DNA from 2 places in the Streptomyces sp. NPDC107517 genome. Region 1 is predicted to be linked to the other one. Evidence: riboswitches for the same ligand, from Rfam matches in the RefSeq annotation. Region 1 holds a riboswitch; the other holds the start of a gene.
What was found. Region 1 has a riboswitch for S-adenosylmethionine ahead of ACZ67T_RS05665 (aminotransferase class V-fold PLP-dependent enzyme). Riboswitches for the same ligand answer to the same signal wherever they lie in the genome.

Region 1 (8,576 bases):
GACTTCTCGCCGGGCGCTGCCTCGGGCGCCCCGCACTCCCCCTGCGACTGCGGGTCGCTGCCCAGTAGGGTGCGCACGAGGGGGTGGGCGCAGAAGAGGCCGTCGCGCACGCCGATGCCGTACTCGGCGGAGAGCGCGGCCGCGAAGTGCGAGCTGTTCCAGCCGTCGACGACGAACGAGATGACGCCGACGCGCGGGGCGTCGTCGCCGAACAGCGAGAGCACCTTCACCTCGGGCACGGCGGCGAGACCGTCGCGGACCTTGCCGATCAGATACTGCTCGCGGGCGACGAGCGAGTCGAAGCCCGCCTCGGTGAGCGCCTTGCAGGCGGAGGCGATGGAGTACACGCCGATGACGTTCGGCGAACCGGCCTCGTGGCGGGCGGCGCTGTCGTGCCACTCGACGTCCACACCGCCGTCGGCGCGCCGCGCGACCTTGCGGGAGGCGCCGCCGCCGGCGAGGTAGGGCTCGGAGCCCTGGAGCCAGTCGGCGCGGCCCGCGAGGACTCCGGAGCCGAAGGGCGCGTACAGCTTGTGCCCGGAGAAGGCGACCCAGTCGACGTCGAGGTCCTGGATGTCGACGGGGTGGTGCGGGGCGAGCTGCGCGGCGTCGAGGACGATGCGGGCGCCGTGCGCGTGGGCCGCGGCCGCGAGTTCACGGACGGGCCACAGCTCGCCGGTGACGTTCGAGGCACCCGTGACGCACACCAGGGCGGGGCCGTACGGGTCGCGGTCGGCGAGGGCGCGCTCCAGGGTCTGGACGGCCTCGCCGGGCGTGCGCGGCGCGTTCAGGTAGGTCACCCGGGCGTCCCGCCACGGCAGGAGCGAGGCGTGGTGCTCGGTCTCGAAGACGAAGACCTCGCAGTCGGCGGGGAGGACCGCGGCGAGCAGGTTGAGCGAGTCGGTGGTCGACCGGGTGAAGATCACCTGGTCGTCCGCGCGGCAGCCGAGGAACTCGGCGACGGTCACGCGGGAGTTCTCGAAGAGGTCGGTCGACAGCTGCGACAGGTACCCGGCGCCGCGGTGCACGCTGCCGTAGTACGGCGCGTAGGCCGCCACGTCGTCCCAGACCCGCTGGAGCGCCGGGGCGCTGGCCGCGTAGTCGAGGGCCGCGTAGCTGACCTCGCCCCCGGTGACGAGCGGAACGGTGACATCCCGGCCCAGAACCGGCAGGGGGGTACAAAGCGACTGGTCGGCGGCAGCGGTGGAGACAGACATGGCGAACTCCCGTGAGAGACAAGCGAATTGACCGCGCCGGAGCCGATGGCTCGACAGAGCGGCAGAAAGGAAAAAGGGTGTGCGGAGGTGGGGCGGAGATGCCCTATCGCATTCGCTTGCTCACGAGACTGCTCCCTTGAGGACCAGGACCCCAGGGTGTGCAGGGGTCCGCGCTTGCAGAGCACCTTGCTGTGCACTGCCTGGTCTTCACCCGGGGCACCCCGCCACGGACGGAGGGTTGCCGGACAGCGAGCCGGGGCCTAATCGCTGTCACTCATGACCTGCCGAGAAGTATGCCAGCTGATCGCTTCGTCGCAACAGCGTGTCCGCATCCCGGACGGAGCGTGGTGGGCAGGCACCGACCGGTGCCTGCCCACCACTTCTGTCCTGCACTTTTACGCGTTGCTGGCCGCCACCCAGCGCTCCAGCGTCCGCTTCGCCGAGCCCGAGTCGATCGACTCCGCGGCGCGGTCCATGCCGGCCCGGATCTGGTCGGTCAGAGGGCCCTCACCGGGCGTGAGAGCCACGAGCGCCGCCGCCGAGTTCAGGAGGACCGCGTCCCGTACCGGGCCCCTCTCACCGTCCAGCAGACGGCGGGCCACCTCCGCGTTGTACGACGCGTCGGCGCCCCGCAGCGCGGACACCGGCACCAGGTCGATGCCGACGTCCCGCGGGTCGAAGGCCTCCTCGCGCACTGCGCCGTCCCGGACCACCCAGATCCGCGAGGTCGCCGTCGTCGTCAGCTCGTCCAGGCCGTCGTCGCCGCGGAAGACGAGGGACGAGTGGCCGCGCTCGGCGAAGACACCGGCCACGATGGGCGCCATCCGCGCGTCGGCGACCCCGACGGCCTGGGCCCGCACCTGGGCGGGGTTGGTCAGCGGACCGAGCACGTTGAACGTCGTGCGGATGCCCAGCTGGCCGCGCGCCGCCGCGACGTGCCGCAGCGCCGGGTGGAACTTCACGGCGAAACAGAACGTGATCCCGGCCTCTTCCGCGACCTCGGCCACGCGCTTCAGCGGCAGCTCCAGATTCACGCCGAGCTTCTCCAGGACGTCCGAGGCGCCGGACGCCGACGAGGCGGCGCGGTTGCCGTGCTTGACGACCTTGGCGCCCGTACCGGCGATGACGATCGCCGACATCGTCGAGATGTTGACCGTCTTGGCGCCGTCGCCGCCCGTGCCGACGATGTCGACCGTGTCGCCCGGGACCTCGATCACGTTGGCGTGGTCGTACATGGCCCGTACGAGGCCGGAGATCTCCTCGACGGTCTCACCCTTGGCGCGCATGGCCACGGCGAAGCCGGCGATCTGCGCGTCCGTGGCCTCGCCCCGCATGATGCGGTCCATGGCCCAGGCGGTGTCGTCGGCGCTCTGGTCGTGCCCTTCGAGCAGGCCGTTCAGGATCTGGGGCCAGGAACGGCCCGCCGCGGTATTGCCTCCTGCGGGGGTCACAGCATTCATCTGCCGCTCCTGGTTCTTCGTGTGTATGGGAACAAGGCCACCCTATCCAGCCCGGAGAGCGGCAAAGAGCCCCGTCCAGTGCCTGGACGGGGCTCTCACCGTGGCGACCATGGGGGTCCCCCCGCTCGAGCGAAGCCGAGAGTGGGGGAGGTCAGGTCAGGTGATCAGTGGTGGCCGTGGCCGCTGGTGATCTCCTTGTACTCCTCGACAGTCGGCTTGGGGATCTGGCTCTCCTCGCCGTACATCCCGTCGGAGAGCTTGGCCCGCAGCTTCTGCGTACCGGACACCTTGCGCTCCACACCGTTCTCGTCGACCGTCGGGCCGACCTCGAGCGGCGCGTACTGCTCGTGCGCGGTGAGGGTGTGCAGGGCGTCGGGCCCGAGCGGCTCGTGGACCTCGATGAACTCACCGTGCGGCAGGCGCTTGATGAGGCCGGACTCGCGTCCGTGCAGCACCTTGTCCTTGTCGCGGCGCTGGAGGCCGAGGCAGATCCGCTTGGTGACGAGGAAGGCCAGCACGGGCACGACGAAGAACCCGATGCGCACGAACCAGGTGATCGCGTTGATCGACAGGTGGAAGTGCGTGGCCCAGAGGTCGTTACCACCACCGAGAAGCAGGACGAAGTACCAGCTGATCCAGGCGACACCGAACGCGGTCCGGGTCGGGACGTTGCGCGGGCGGTCCAGGATGTGGTGCTCGCGCTTGTCGCCGGTGATCCAGGACTCGAGGAACGGGTAGACCGCGATCACGACCAGGACCAGCGGGAAGATCATCAGCGGGATGAACACACCCAGGACGAGCGTGTGACCCCAGAGGTTGATCTCCCAGCCCGGCATGAAGCGGATCAGGCCCTCGGAGAAGCCCATGTACCAGTCGGGCTGCGCACCGGTGGAGACCTGGTCGACCCGGTACGGGCCCATGGCCCAGATCGGGTTGACGGACGCGATCGCGGCGACGACCGCGATGACACCGAAGACCAGGAAGAAGAAGCCACCCGCCTTGGCCATGTAGACCGGGAGCAGCGGCATGCCGACGACGTTCTTGTTCGTCTTTCCGGGGCCCGCGAACTGCGTGTGCTTGTGGTAGAAGACCAGGATCAGGTGAGCGACCACGAGACCGAGCATGATGCCCGGCAGCAGCAGGATGTGGACCGAGTAGAACCGTGCGACGAAGTCGCCGCCCGGGAACTCGCCGCCGAAGAGGAAGAACGAGAGGTACGTGCCGACGATCGGCACGGACAGGACCGCGCCCTCCATGAAGCGGACACCGGTGCCGGAGAGCAGGTCGTCCGGGAGCGAGTAACCGGTGAAGCCGGTGAACATGCCGAGGACGAACAGCAGGAAGCCGAAGACCCAGTTGACCTCACGCGGCTTGCGGAACGCACCCGTGAAGAACACGCGCATCATGTGCACGAACATGCCCGCGAGGAAGATCAGCGCCGCCCAGTGGTGGATCTGCCGGATCAGCAGACCACCGCGCACCTCGAAGGAGATGTGCATGGTCGAGTTGAACGCCTCGGACATCAGCTGTCCCTGCAGCGGGACGTAGCTGCCGTGGTACACCACCTCGTTCATCGACGGGTGGAAGAACAGCGTCAGGTACACACCCGTGAGGATGATGATGATGAAGCTGTAGAGGCAGATCTCACCGAGCATGAAGGACCAGTGGTCCGGGAAGATCTTGCGCATGTTGGCCTTGGCCAGGGAGTAGATCCCCAGGCGGCCGTCTGCCCAGTCGGCCACCCGCTCACCGGCGGGCGCCTTCTCGCGCGAGGACGCGTCGTTGGTCGTCGTAGTACTCATCCGCGCTCCCAGAAGGCAGGACCGACGGGCTCTGCGAAGTCGCCGAGCGCCTGCAGGTAACCCTCGTCGTTCACGCCGATACGCAGCTGCGGGAGCGCGTGGCCGGCGGGACCGAAGATGACGCGGGCGCCGTCGGAGAGGTCGAAGGTGGACTGGTGACAGGGGCAGAGCACGTGGTGCGTCTGCTGCTCGTACAGGGAGATCGGGCAGCCCACGTGGGTGCAGACCTTCGAGTACGCGACCACGCCCTCGTGACCCCACTCGAGCTCTTGCTTGTCCTTGATCTCGTCCGGCTGGATCCGGACCAGCATCAGGGCGGCCTTGGCCATGACCTGCTGGAAGTCCTCGTCGTGCTGCTCCACGCCCTCGGGCTTGGCGAAGGTGAGCGAGCCGACCACGATGTCCGAAGGACGCAGCGGCTCGTTCGTGTTCATGTTGACGAGGAGCTTGCCCTTCTTCCACGCGGTGTGCCGGAGCTTGTCCTCCGGCAGCGGACCGAGGTCACGGAGAAGGACGATGCCGGAGAGCGGGACCATCGCGACCGCGCCGAAGAGCGTGTTGCGGATCAGCTTGCGCCGGCCGAACTGCGACTCCTTGGCGCCCTGCTTGAAGTCCGCCAGGACCTTCGCCTTGACCTCGGGCTCGGCCGAGATCGCGTGACGGTCGTCGGCGACCTCCACGTCGGACATCAGGGTGCGGGCCCAGTGGACCGCGCCCGCGCCGATGCAGAACAGCGCCAGGCCGAGCGTCATGCCGAGCGCGAAGTTCAGCGCGCTGATGTGCCCGATCGGCCAGATGTAGACGCTCTTGTCGGCCTTGATCGTCACGAACGCGGCGATGAAGGCGACCGTGGAGAGCATCGAGAGCGTGAACAGGAAGGCGACCACGCGCTCGGAGCGCTTGGCGGCCCGCTCGTCGATGTCCTGGATCCGGTGCTCGTGGGGCGGCAGCCCCGGGTTGGCGAAGGGGTCTTCCTTCACCGCGACCGAGCCGTGCGACTGGTCGGCGTCCTGCGCGCTGGGCAGGTTCTCTTCTGGAATCTCTTGACTACTCATGACTTCTTGGCCTTTGCGGTCCGAGCGGCGACCCAGACGGCGACGGCGACCAGCGCGCCGAGACCGAAGACCCAGGCGAACAGGCCTTCAGTGAACGGGCCGAGCCCGCCCAGCGTCAGCCCGCCGGGGCTCTCGGTCTCGTCTCCGTTGACCGCGTTGATGTACGCGATGATGTCCTTCTTGTTCTTCTCCGGCATCGTGGTGTCGGGGAAGGACGGCATGTTCTGCGGGCCCGTCTGCATGGCCTCGTAGATGTGCTTCGGGCTCACGCCCTCCAGGCTCGGCGCGAACTTGCCGTGCGTCAGTGCGCCGCCCTCACCGGTGAAGTTGTGGCACTGCGCGCAGTTGGTACGGAACAGCTCGCCACCGTTGGCGATGTCCGCACCCTCCGGGCTGACCTGGTTCTTCGTCGGGACGGTCGGACCGGCACCGAGCGAGGCGACGTACGCCGCGAGCTGGTCGATCTCGGCCTGCGAGTAGATGACCTTCTTCTTCGGGATCTGCGCGCCGGGCTGCTGCGCGGGCATGCGCCCGGTGCCGACCTGGAAGTCGACGGCCGCGGCGCCCACGCCCGTCAGCGGCGGACCGTCACTGGATCCCTGACCGCCGGTGCCGTGGCAGCTGGCGCAGCCAACGGCGTAGAGCTTCTTGCCCTCGTCGATGGCGAGGGACTGGGCGGTTTCGTCGGCCTGCGCCTTGCTCGCGGGTGCGAACGCGGCGTACAGCCCCCCGGTGGCCGCCAGCGCGAGGAGTAGGACGACGACCGCCGCCAGCGGATGGCGTCGTCGTGCGGAGAGCTTTTTCACGGATTACCCCGGTGTCAGGATCTTCTGCGTCGGTGCTTGCTGGACGAGTCGGTACGTCGGGACGACGTGCCGGCTACTTGATCAAGTAGATCGTGGCGAAAAGGCCGATCCAGACGACATCGACGAAGTGCCAGTAATAGGACACGACGATGGCTGCGGTCGCCTGCTCATGGGTGAACTTCCTGGCCGCGTAGGTGCGGCCGAGGACGAACAGGAAGGCGATGAGGCCGCCTGTCACGTGCAGTCCATGGAAGCCAGTCGTCAGGTAGAACACCGAGCCGTACGGGTCGGAGGACAGCGAGAGACCGTCCTTCGTGACCAGCTCGGTGTACTCGAAGATCTGACCGCCGATGAAGATCGCACCCATGATGAAGGTGACGATGAACCATGTCCTGAGCTTCTTCACGTCCCCGCGCTCGGCGGCGAACACGCCGAGCTGGCAGGTCAGTGAGGAGAGCACCAGGATCGTGGTGTTCGTCGCTGAGAACGGAACGTTCAGCGACTCGGCCATTTCCTTCCAGTGATCTGGCCCGGTCACCGATCGCAGGGTGAAGTACATCGCGAAGAGGGCCGCGAAGAACATCAGCTCGGAACTCAGCCAGATGATGGTTCCGACGCTGGTGAGGTTCGGCCGATTGACCGACGGGTGCGCGTGCCCGGTTTCTACTGTCGTTGCTGTCGCCACGACCGACATTATGTCGGTCGCTTATCTCGCGCTCACCCCGGGGGGTGCCGTTCGGAGTGTCTGTGGGGTGTGTCCAGCCCGTATGGCCCATCGGGGCGGTGTCCGAACCGGTGTTGACGGGGTGTCGGGAGGAGTAGGCTCCGCGCAACGCTTCCCCACCTTGATGAGTCAAAGACGCCGAAGTCTCGGAGGAACGATGCAGTCGACCGCGACGGTCCTGGTCTACAGCGACAACGCAAGCACCCGCGAACAGGTCCGCCTCGCGACCGGGCGCCGGCCCGCCGCCGACGCCCCCGAGATCGAGTTCGTCGAGTGCGCCACGCTCCCGGCGGTCCTCAAGGAGCTGGACCGCGGCGGCATCGACGTCTGCGTCCTGGACGGCGAGGCCGTTCCCGCGGGCGGCATGGGCGTCTGCCGGCAGATCAAGGACGAGATCTTCCACTGCCCGCCGGTGCTGCTCCTGATGGGCCGCCCGCAGGACGCCTGGCTGGCCACCTGGAGCCGCGCCGAGGCCGCCGTGACGCTGCCGGTCGAGCCGGTGGAGTTCGCGGGTGCGCTGGCCTCCCTGCTGCGCTCCCGGCGCGCCGTGGAGGCGTAGGGCGCCTCCGTACGCCGACGGGGCGGCCCGCAGGGCTGCTGCGGGCCGCCCCGTCCGTGTGTGTCCGGGGGTCGGAAGTCTCACATCTCGGGGCTCAGCCGGGCCGCCTGGACCGTGCTGTGGCCGCCGTCCGTCGAGACCGCCTGGACGGCGCTGCCCTTCTCCCAGTTCTTCCAGCTGAGGTTCCAGTCGCCGAAGCCGTTGCCGAACGGGTCCATCTGCGCGCCGTTGCTGTTGATGACCTTCACGACGTCGCCGACGCGGACGGTGTTGAAGAACCACTCGGCGTTGCTGGTGCTCATGCCGGTGCAGCCGTGGCTGACGTTGGCGTACCCCTGCGAGCCCGCGGACCAGGGCGCGGCGTGCACGTATTCACCGCTCCAGGTCACCCGGGTGGCGAAGTACACGGGCATGTCGTACGAGTCCGACGAGCCCTCGGCGATGCCGATGCTGGTGCTGCGCATCCGTACGAAGCGTTCCTTGCCGAGTACGACCTTGACGCCGTTGCGGGTCTCGAAGCCAGGCTTGCCGGTGGTGACGGGGATGGTGTTGATCACTCGGCCGTTGCGGTAGACCGTCATCGAGTGAGTGCCGGCGTCGGTCACGGCCTCTATTCGGTCGCCGATGGTGAGGCGAAGCGGCTTGGAGGCGCCGCCCCGGAGGCGGTCGGTGACCTTGATGCCGTCGAGGGTGCTGTGGGCCTCCACGGTGGCCCCTGCGGGCCAGTACTCCTCGGGGCGGTAGTGCAGCGTCTTGTCGTCCACCCACGTCCAGGAGCCCGCCACGGCGGGCTGCGAGTCGACCTTCAGGGCCCGTTCCACGACGGCCCGTGCGGCCTTGTCCTTGACGGCGGCGCTGAGTTCGGCGGTGACGGGCTGCCCGACGCCGTACTTGCCGGCCTCGGGGCCGAAGGTGACCTTCAGGGACTTGTTCTTGTTCGGGTGCCCCGTGTC
Region 2 (8,576 bases), on a different contig from region 1:
CACCTCGTCGGTGTACTCCCGGTAGACCGCCAGGTCCTGCCGTGACGGGTAGGCGAAGGCGACGTGCACGACCCGCTCGCGCCACTCGGGGCGCTCGTCGAGGAGGAGCTCGTACGCGCGCAGGCCGCGCACGATGTTCTTCGACAGCTCCGTGCGGTCCACGCGGACGATCACCTTGCGGTCCGGGCCGCCGATCTGCTCCCGCAGCGCGGCCAGCCGCTCCTCGACGTCGGGGCGGCGTGAGCGCTCCCGCAGGAAGTCCGCGTCCGCGCCGAGGCCGTGCACCCCGATCTCCGTACCGGACGTGCCGCCCACCACGGCCTCGCAGCACGCCGTGAACGTGTCCGCCCAGCGCCGCGTCAGGAATCCCAGCCGGTCCGCGCCCAGCATCCCCCGCAGCAGCTGCCCCGCGATGTCGTCCGGCAGCATCCGGAAGTAGTCGACCGGCGCCCACGGGGTGTGCGAGAAGTGCCCGATGCGCAGGTCGTCGCGCAGTTCGCGCAGCATCCCCGGCACGAGCGCCAGGTGGTAGTCCTGCACGAGGACCGCCGCGCCAGGCCCGGCCTCCGCGGCCAGCGCCTCGGCGAACGCCCGGTTGTAGGCCTCGTACGACGCCCACCGCGCACGGAACTCGGGCCCGAAGACCGGCTCGAGAGGCGTCTGGTACAGCAGGTGGTGGACGAACCAGAGGACCGAGTTCGCGATGCCGTTGTACGCGTCGGCGTACACCGCGGGGTCGATGTCGAGCATCCGCACGCCCGGCTCTCCGACGCCACGCCGGACCGCCTCGCGGTCGCCTTCGCCGAGGGCCGCGCACACCCACACCGCGCTCGCGCCGTCCGGGTCCTGCCCGATCGCGGAGAGCCCGGAGACGAGCCCGCCCCCGCCGCGCCGCGCGTCGAGTGTCCCGTCGGCCCCGAGCTCGTACGAGACCGGACCGCGGTTGGAAGCGACGAGGATCTGTGCACTCTGCCTAGAAGACGCTGAAGCCATACGGGCAAACGTAGCCCGGCCCGTAAACGCTCAAACGTACGGCCGGACTCCGTGGGAGCCCGGCCGTATACGATCCGCCGTTCGCCTGTCCTGACACCTGCCCCTGCGCGTCAGTAACGCCGGCTGCGCGCCGCCGCCACCGCGAGGACGCCGAGCCCCCACAGGGCCGCCGCGAGACCGCCGTACAGGAGCGTGTGCGAGCCGCCGGTCGTGGCCAGCTCCGAGCCGTCCGCAGGCCGGTGCGACCCGTGCGAATCCGGCGGCGGGCCCGGGCGGCCCTGCTGCCGCCTGGCCGTGATGACCGACGTGCACGGATCGCCCTCGGTGCCCCGGGCCGTCGGGCAGTTGGTGCGCGGCACGTCCGCCCTCACGGTGATCACGGTGGTCTCGCCCGTCGTGCAGGACGCCTTCACACGTTGCGTGATGACGACCTTGCCGTGGGTGGCGACGTCACCCTTCCAGACGTAGACGGACCCCCGCCTCGTGACGGTCCCGGTGGAGGCGACCGGGGCCGAGCCGGCCGTCACGGGCCACTCGACGACGGCGCCGGTGCGGTTCCTGGCCGAGAAGTCGGCGATCGTGATGGTGTTCCCGGTCTCCTCGCAGGGCGGCACGGCGGCCCGCTCCGGCACGTTCGTGATGCGCAGGGCGGGCGGCGCCGGGGACTGCGGCTTCTCGATGCCGGGGGCGGGCCCGCAGCGCGGGTCGGTGCTCCCGGCCCCGCAGTTGGAGCGCGGAGACTGCACCTCGACGGCGCCGGTCAGCATCCCGTCGCCAGGGACCGGGGCGTGGACCTTCACCGAGTACGTGATGGTGGCGGTCTTCCCGGCCGGGATGTCGCCGGTGTAGCCGATCCTCGGCGCGGTGTACGACACGTTCCCGAGGTCCGTGCGCACGTCGCCGTTGTACGTCGCGTCGTCGAGGCTGCCGGTCAGGTCGTCGCTGAACCTGGCGTCCGGGTAGTCGAGCGAGCTGATGTTCTTCGCCTTCACCGTGTAGGTGACGGTGTCGCCGGGGCCGGCCGCCTTCGGGCTCGCCGTCTTGGTGACCTCCAGGTCGGGGACCGGGACGGACAGGGCGAGCGCCGAGGGGACGTAGGTGTCGCCCCTGGTGGTGAACGTCAGCGCGGTGGAGGTGGCGCCCGGCGGGACGGTCCCGTCGGGGAGGTCGAACTTCTTCGCGTCGATGCTCAGGTTGTTGACCGTCTTCGGAGCGACGGCGCCGTCGTCCTTGCTGACGAAGAAGCTGTCGGTGTTGCCGGTGCGGGCCTCAATGACGTTCCTGCCGTCGACCAGGAACCGGTCGCCCGGCGTGTTCCAGTCGCCCTCGTAGGCGGTGACGCCCGCCCGCACCTTGCCGGTGCCCGCGCGGTGGAAGCCGTTCACGCGGATCGTGGTCGCGGGCGAGGCGGGGCGCTGGAGGACGTGCCCGCCGTAGACGTACACCTTGCGCCGGCCCGGGGCGTACGTGGAGTCCGGGGCGTCGTACTTGTAGACGACGGTGATCGACCAGCCGGCCACGCAGCCCTTGCCGTTGGGCGCCCAGATGCCGCCGACCGCGACGGGGACGGGTGCGCCGGTGCCGGTGACGCCGGCGAACATGCGCGTGACGTCGGCCTCGCCCGTGTAGTAGTGCGGACCGCCCGTGGCCGCCGGGTCCCGGACCAGGTCCTCGGTGGAGACCTTCGCCGCGGCCCTGCCGTTCACGGCGAGCACGGGCATGGCGGCGAGAGGGGCGCTCGGCGAGGGCTCCACATCGGCGCCGGAGATGTCGCACCGCGCGAGCTGCGCGCCGCTCGGGCTCTTGTACGTGCCGTCGCTGCCGCCGAAGAACAGGCGGGCGTACGCCACTTTCGCGCCCGGTGGGATCGTCACCCGGCCGGTGCTAGAGCCGTAACCGGCCGTCGTACCGGCCGTGTTGACGCGCTGCATCACGAACGTGTCGTTGTTGTCGCCGCCCCGGCCGCCGACGGCGGCCGCGCAGCGCGCCGCCGGTCCGGCCGGCGCGGCCGGACAGCCCATGACGGTGTTGCCGATGGTCACGAAGTCGCCGTACAGCGCTGCGTCGTAGCGCTTGGTGAACGGGGTGACCACGTCGGCCGAGGCGGGGGTCGCGGCGCCGAGCGCCGTCAGCGCGGTGGCCGTGGCGACGAGCGCCCCGGCGGTGCGGGTCGCGGCTGCGCGCAGCCGTCGCCCACCCGAAACTTGTCTGAGCCACATAAAGGGCAATGTAGGCAAAACATACGATCACCCTCGGCTACGCCACGCGGCGCTCCGCGTACTCGGTGATTTCGGTCATCGGGGGGCGTTCCTCGGTGTCCACGTCGTGCGTGCGCGGCTCGAATCCCTGTTCCCCGCGCTCGAACTGGGTGAGCACGGGACGTACGAGGTGCCCGCGCGCGAGCCGCAGCTGCGCGGTGCGGTAGATCGCCGCGGCCATCCGCCCGAGCGCCTGCCCGTCCTGGTGCCGGTGCTTGCGCACGCCGACGTCGACCTGCCCGAGCGCGTCCAGGCCCACCGTGTGCAGCGCGTCGACGAGAAGGCCCAGCTCAACCCCGTAACCGACCGGGAACGGCAGGCGCTCCAGGAGCGACCGGCGGGCCGCGTACTCGCCGCCGAGCGGCTGCACGAACCCCGCAAGGAGCGGCCAGTGCAGATTCAGGACCGGGCGCGCCACCAGCTCCGTGACCCGGCCGCCCTGGCCCGCGGCGGACCCGAGCGGGCGATCGTACATCGCCTTCACGAAGTCCACGCCGGGATCCGTGAGCAGCGGGCCCACGATCCCCGAGACGAAGTCCGCGGAGAACTCCTTCAGATCCGCGTCGACGAAACAGACGATGTCGCCGCCCGTCACGAGCAGCGAGCGCCACAGCACCTCGCCCTTGCCGGGCACGGCCGGGATCCTCGGCAGGATCGCGTCCCGGTGCACGACCCGCGCCCCGGCGGCCCGCGCGACCTCGGCCGTGCGGTCCGTCGAGCCCGAGTCGATCACCACCAGCTCGTCGACCAGCGGCACCCGCTCCGTCATCAGTGCGCGCCGGATCTCGGCGACGATCTCGCCGACCGTCTCCTCCTCGTTCAGCGCGGGCAGCACCACGCTCACCGAGGTGCCCGAGGCACGCTTCGCGGCGATCAGCTGAGGGAGCGGGCGGTCGGTCACCGACCAGGAGCGTCTGCTCAGCCAGCGCTCTACTTCTTCCAGCACGGTGCGCGGCTCCTCACTGTCTGAACTGTCTGATCACGAACTGTGATCCATCTCGCGGTTCGGACGACTATCTCAAGCGTCCAGGCCTTCGGTTACAGTCTTGAACAACGCCGGTGACCATCGCATGTCGGGGTCGCCGCCGCGCTTGAGTGATCAAGTGCCAGATCAACAACCGAATAGCGCTCATCCAGAGGGACAGAGGGATACGGCCCGTTGAAGTCCCGGCAACCCTCCCGCCGACCTTGCCGAGGTCCAGGTGGGGAAGGTGCCAATTCCGTCTCGTGGCGAGATGCGCCGCGAGGAAGATGAGGAGAAAGGGCCTCGCCATCATGGCTGCGCAGACTGTCGCCACCACCACTTCCGTTGATCTGGGACCCGCCTCGGCGCTTTCCTGCCGCGAGTGCGGCACCAGCTTCCCGCTCGGACCGATCTTCGCCTGTGCCGAGTGTTTCGGGCCGCTCGAAGTCTCCTACGACCTGCCGACGGGCGACCCCGAGTCGCTGCGCAAGGAGATCGAGGCCGGACCGGCCAACATCTGGCGCTACGCCCCTCTCCTGCCCGTCCCGGCCGACGTCGCCGAGAAGCCGAACCTGAACCCCGGCTGGACCAAGCTCGTCAAGGCCGACAACCTCGCCCGTGAACTCGGCGTCGAGCAGGGCAAGTTGTTCGTCAAGGACGACTCCGGCAACCCCACGCACTCCTTCAAGGACCGCGTCGTCGCCCAGGCCATCGAGGCCGCCCGCGCCTTCGGCTTCACCACGCTGTCCTGCTCCTCCACCGGCAACCTCGCCGGCGCCGTCGGCGCCGCCGCGGCCCGCGCCGGCTTCCGCTCCTGCGTGTTCATCCCGCACGACCTGGAGCAGGGCAAGGTCGTCATGGCCGCGGTCTACGGCGGCGAACTCGTCGGCATCGAGGGCAACTACGACGACGTCAACCGCTTCTGCTCCGAGCTCATCGGCGACCCGCTCGGCGAGGGCTGGGGCTTCGTCAACGTCAACCTGCGCCCGTACTACGGCGAGGGCTCCAAGACCCTGGCGTTCGAGATCTGCGAGCAGCTCGGCTGGCGGCTCCCGGACCAGCTGGTCATCCCGATCGCGTCCGGCTCCCAGTTCACGAAGATCGACAAGGGCCTCCAGGAGCTGATCAAGCTCGGCCTCGTCGAGGACAAGCCGTACAAGCTCTTCGGCGCCCAGGCCGAGGGCTGCTCGCCGGTGTCCGTCGCCTACAAGGGCGGCCACGACGTCGTGCGGCCCCAGAAGCCGAACACGATCGCCAAGTCGCTCGCCATCGGCAACCCCGCCGACGGCCCGTACGTGCTCGACATCGCCCGCCGCACCGGTGGCGCCGTGGAGGACGTCAACGACGAGCAGGTCGTCGAGGCGATCAAGCTCCTGGCGCAGACCGAGGGCATCTTCGCGGAGACCGCGGGCGGTGTGACGGTCGGCGTGACGAAGAAGCTGATCGAGGCCGGCCTGATCGACCCGGCGCTCACCACCGTCGTCCTCAACACCGGCGACGGCCTCAAGACCCTCGACGCGGTCGCCGAGACGTCCCAGGCGACCGCCACCATCCGCCCGAGCCTGGACGCGTTCCGCGACGCGGGCCTCGCCCACTGAAGACCCCGCGAAGACCCGCGAATCCCCGCGACACCCGCACGGAAAGGCTGCAGCCCGACATGAGCGTCAACGTCCGCATCCCCACCATCCTGCGCACCTACACCGGCGGTCAGGCCGAGGTCGCCGCCGAGGGCGCCACCCTCTCCGAGGTCATCGCCGACCTGGAGAAGAACCACACGGGCATCGCGGCCCGCGTCCTGGACGACCAGGGCAAGCTGCGCCGCTTCGTCAACGTGTACGTCAACGACGACGACGTGCGCTTCGAGCAGGGCCTCGAGACGGCGACGCCGGCAGGCGCGGGCGTCTCGATCATCCCGGCCGTCGCCGGAGGCTGACCGTCGAGCACAGGGCCGGCGGCTGATCGCCCGGCCTGACGAGGCCACACAGAGTTACCTGAATTGCCCCCTCCGCGAGAGAAGCGGAGGGGGCAATTCTGCAGGGTTGAGCGCGGTAGAGTTGGGAACCGCGCTTCGCGCTTGTGCCGAGCGCATATATGAAGTCGGCCCCGGTCCGACAAGAAGCAGCCAAAGTGCCCAGCCCTTATCGGGTGTTCGTGGCATTTGTCGGGCCCGAGTTGCCCCGGAATCCAATGGGTCCGCCGCTTTTTACCGCTCTGCCGTGCCCAGATTTCTCGTCCGATTGACCTGTTGCAGACGGCAGTTGGGCAGATACATTCAGCCGCGGTCGACGCGTTCCGGCGCACACCTCCAATCAATGGGGGGTGAGGTCTGACCCGGGTCCGCGAAGTGCGGGCCTGTGCAAGGGCCAGTAATAGGGGAGTTAGTCATGGCTCAGGGCACCGTCAAGTGGTTCAACGCGGAGAAGGGGTACGGCTTCATCGCGGTCGACGGTGGTGCGGATGTATTCGTCCACTACAGCGCCATCCAGATGGACGGATACCGCACCCTTGAAGAGGGTCAGCGAGTCGAATTCGAGATCTCGCAGGGCCAGAAGGGTCCGCAGGCGGACATGGTCAAGCTCGCCGTCTGATCTCGGCGCGATCGGCCACCGACACACTCACGCCGAGAGGCCCGTACCCCGCGAGGGGTGCGGGCCTCTCGTGCGTGCGCGCACACCCCGCGCACGCCGCCCGCGGGGACCGCGCGTCTGCCGGAGGCGCTTGCACTCTCCTAGGCCGAGTGCTAATCATTGCGTTAGCACTCTGAAGGTGAGAGTGACAGAACTTGGATCGGGTCGGTGAGGCTCGCAGGCCGGGTGGGGCAAGGAACCACACGGCACGCAGGCCGTCCGTCGCGGGCACCAGCACGGTCCGTTTGCGTTTCCACCCCGTCCGGGAGGACCACTTCACATGGCCAAGATCATCGCGTTCGACGAGGAGGCACGGCGCGGCCTCGAGCGCGGCATGAACCAGCTCGCCGACGCCGTCAAGGTGACCCTGGGCCCCAAGGGTCGCAACGTCGTCCTCGAGAAGAAGTGGGGCGCCCCCACGATCACCAACGATGGTGTGTCCATCGCCAAGGAGATCGAGCTCGAGGACCCGTACGAGAAGATCGGCGCCGAGCTGGTCAAGGAGGTCGCGAAGAAGACGGACGACGTCGCCGGTGACGGCACGACGACCGCGACCGTCCTCGCCCAGGCGCTCGTCAAGGAAGGCCTGCGCAACGTCGCGGCCGGCGCCAACCCGATGGCCCTCAAGCGCGGCATCGAGAAGGCCGTCGAGGCCGTCTCCGCCGCCCTGCTCGAGCAGGCCAAGGATGTCGAGACCAAGGAGCAGATCGCTTCCACGGCCTCCATCTCCGCCGCCGACACCCAGATCGGCGAGCTCATCGCCGAGGCCATGGACAAGGTCGGCAAGGAAGGCGTCATCACCGTCGAGGAGTCCCAGACCTTCGGGCTGGAGCTTGAGCTCACCGAGGGTATGCGCTTCGACAAGGGCTACATCTCGGCGTACTTCGCCACCGACATGGAGCGTATGGAGGCGTCGCTCGACGACCCGTACATCCTCATCGTCAACTCCAAGATCGGCAACGTGAAGGACCTCCTTCCGCTGCTCGAGAAGGTCATGCAGTCCGGCAAGCCGCTGCTGATCATCGCCGAGGACGTCGAGGGCGAGGCCCTGTCGACCCTGGTCGTCAACAAGATCCGTGGCACCTTCAAGTCCGTCGCCGTCAAGGCCCCGGGCTTCGGTGACCGCCGCAAGGCCATGCTCGGCGACATCGCCATCCTCACCGGTGGCACCGTCATCTCCGAGGAGGTCGGCCTCAAGCTGGAGAACGCCGGTCTCGACCTGCTCGGCCGCGCCCGCAAGGTCGTCATCACCAAGGACGAGACGACGATCGTCGACGGCGCCGGTGACAGCGACCAGGTCCAGGGTCGCGTCAACCAGATCCGTGCCGAGATCGAGAACTCGGACAGCGACTACGACCGCGAGAAGCTGCAGGAGCGGCTCGCGAAGCTGGCTGGTGGCGTCGCAGTCATCAAGGCCGGTGCCGCGACCGAGGTCGAGCTCAAGGAGCGCAAGCACCGCATCGAGGACGCCGTTCGCAACGCGAAGGCGGCCGTCGAGGAGGGCATCGTCGCCGGTGGCGGCGTGGCCCTGCTCCAGGCCTCCGCGGTCTTCGACAAGCTCGAGCTCGACGGTGACGAGGCGACCGGCGCCAACGCCGTGAAGCTCGCGCTGGAGGCCCCGCTCAAGCAGATCGCCGTCAACGGTGGTCTCGAGGGTGGCGTCGTCGTGGAGAAGGTGCGCAACCTGGCCGTCGGCCACGGTCTGAACGCCGCCACGGGTGAGTACGTCGACAT

Region 2: linked by a shared signal. The riboswitch ahead of thrC (threonine synthase) and the one ahead of ACZ67T_RS05665 (aminotransferase class V-fold PLP-dependent enzyme) in region 1 are both predicted to bind S-adenosylmethionine.

What each region holds. Positions count from the first base shown of each region.
Region 1 is NZ_JBVJPM010000002.1:422,401-430,976, reverse strand. Features, by position in the region: gene ACZ67T_RS05665 (aminotransferase class V-fold PLP-dependent enzyme) at 1-1,217, opposite strand, end outside; SAM riboswitch class IV at 1,383-1,499, opposite strand; gene trpD (anthranilate phosphoribosyltransferase) at 1,613-2,677, opposite strand; gene qcrB (cytochrome bc1 complex cytochrome b subunit) at 2,842-4,479, opposite strand; gene qcrA (cytochrome bc1 complex Rieske iron-sulfur subunit) at 4,476-5,534, opposite strand; gene qcrC (cytochrome bc1 complex diheme cytochrome c subunit) at 5,531-6,340, opposite strand; gene ctaE (aa3-type cytochrome oxidase subunit III) at 6,414-7,034, opposite strand; gene ACZ67T_RS05635 (hypothetical protein) at 7,222-7,623, shown strand; gene ACZ67T_RS05630 (L,D-transpeptidase) at 7,704-8,576, opposite strand, start outside.
Region 2 is NZ_JBVJPM010000004.1:142,039-150,614, forward strand. Features, by position in the region: gene ACZ67T_RS11550 (alpha,alpha-trehalose-phosphate synthase (UDP-forming)) at 1-993, opposite strand, end outside; gene ACZ67T_RS11555 (DUF7927 domain-containing protein) at 1,104-3,212, opposite strand; gene ACZ67T_RS11560 (glucosyl-3-phosphoglycerate synthase) at 3,250-4,197, opposite strand; SAM riboswitch class I at 4,378-4,509, shown strand; gene thrC (threonine synthase) at 4,503-5,813, shown strand; gene ACZ67T_RS11570 (MoaD/ThiS family protein) at 5,873-6,148, shown strand; gene ACZ67T_RS11575 (cold-shock protein) at 6,600-6,803, shown strand; gene groL (chaperonin GroEL) at 7,123-8,576, shown strand, end outside.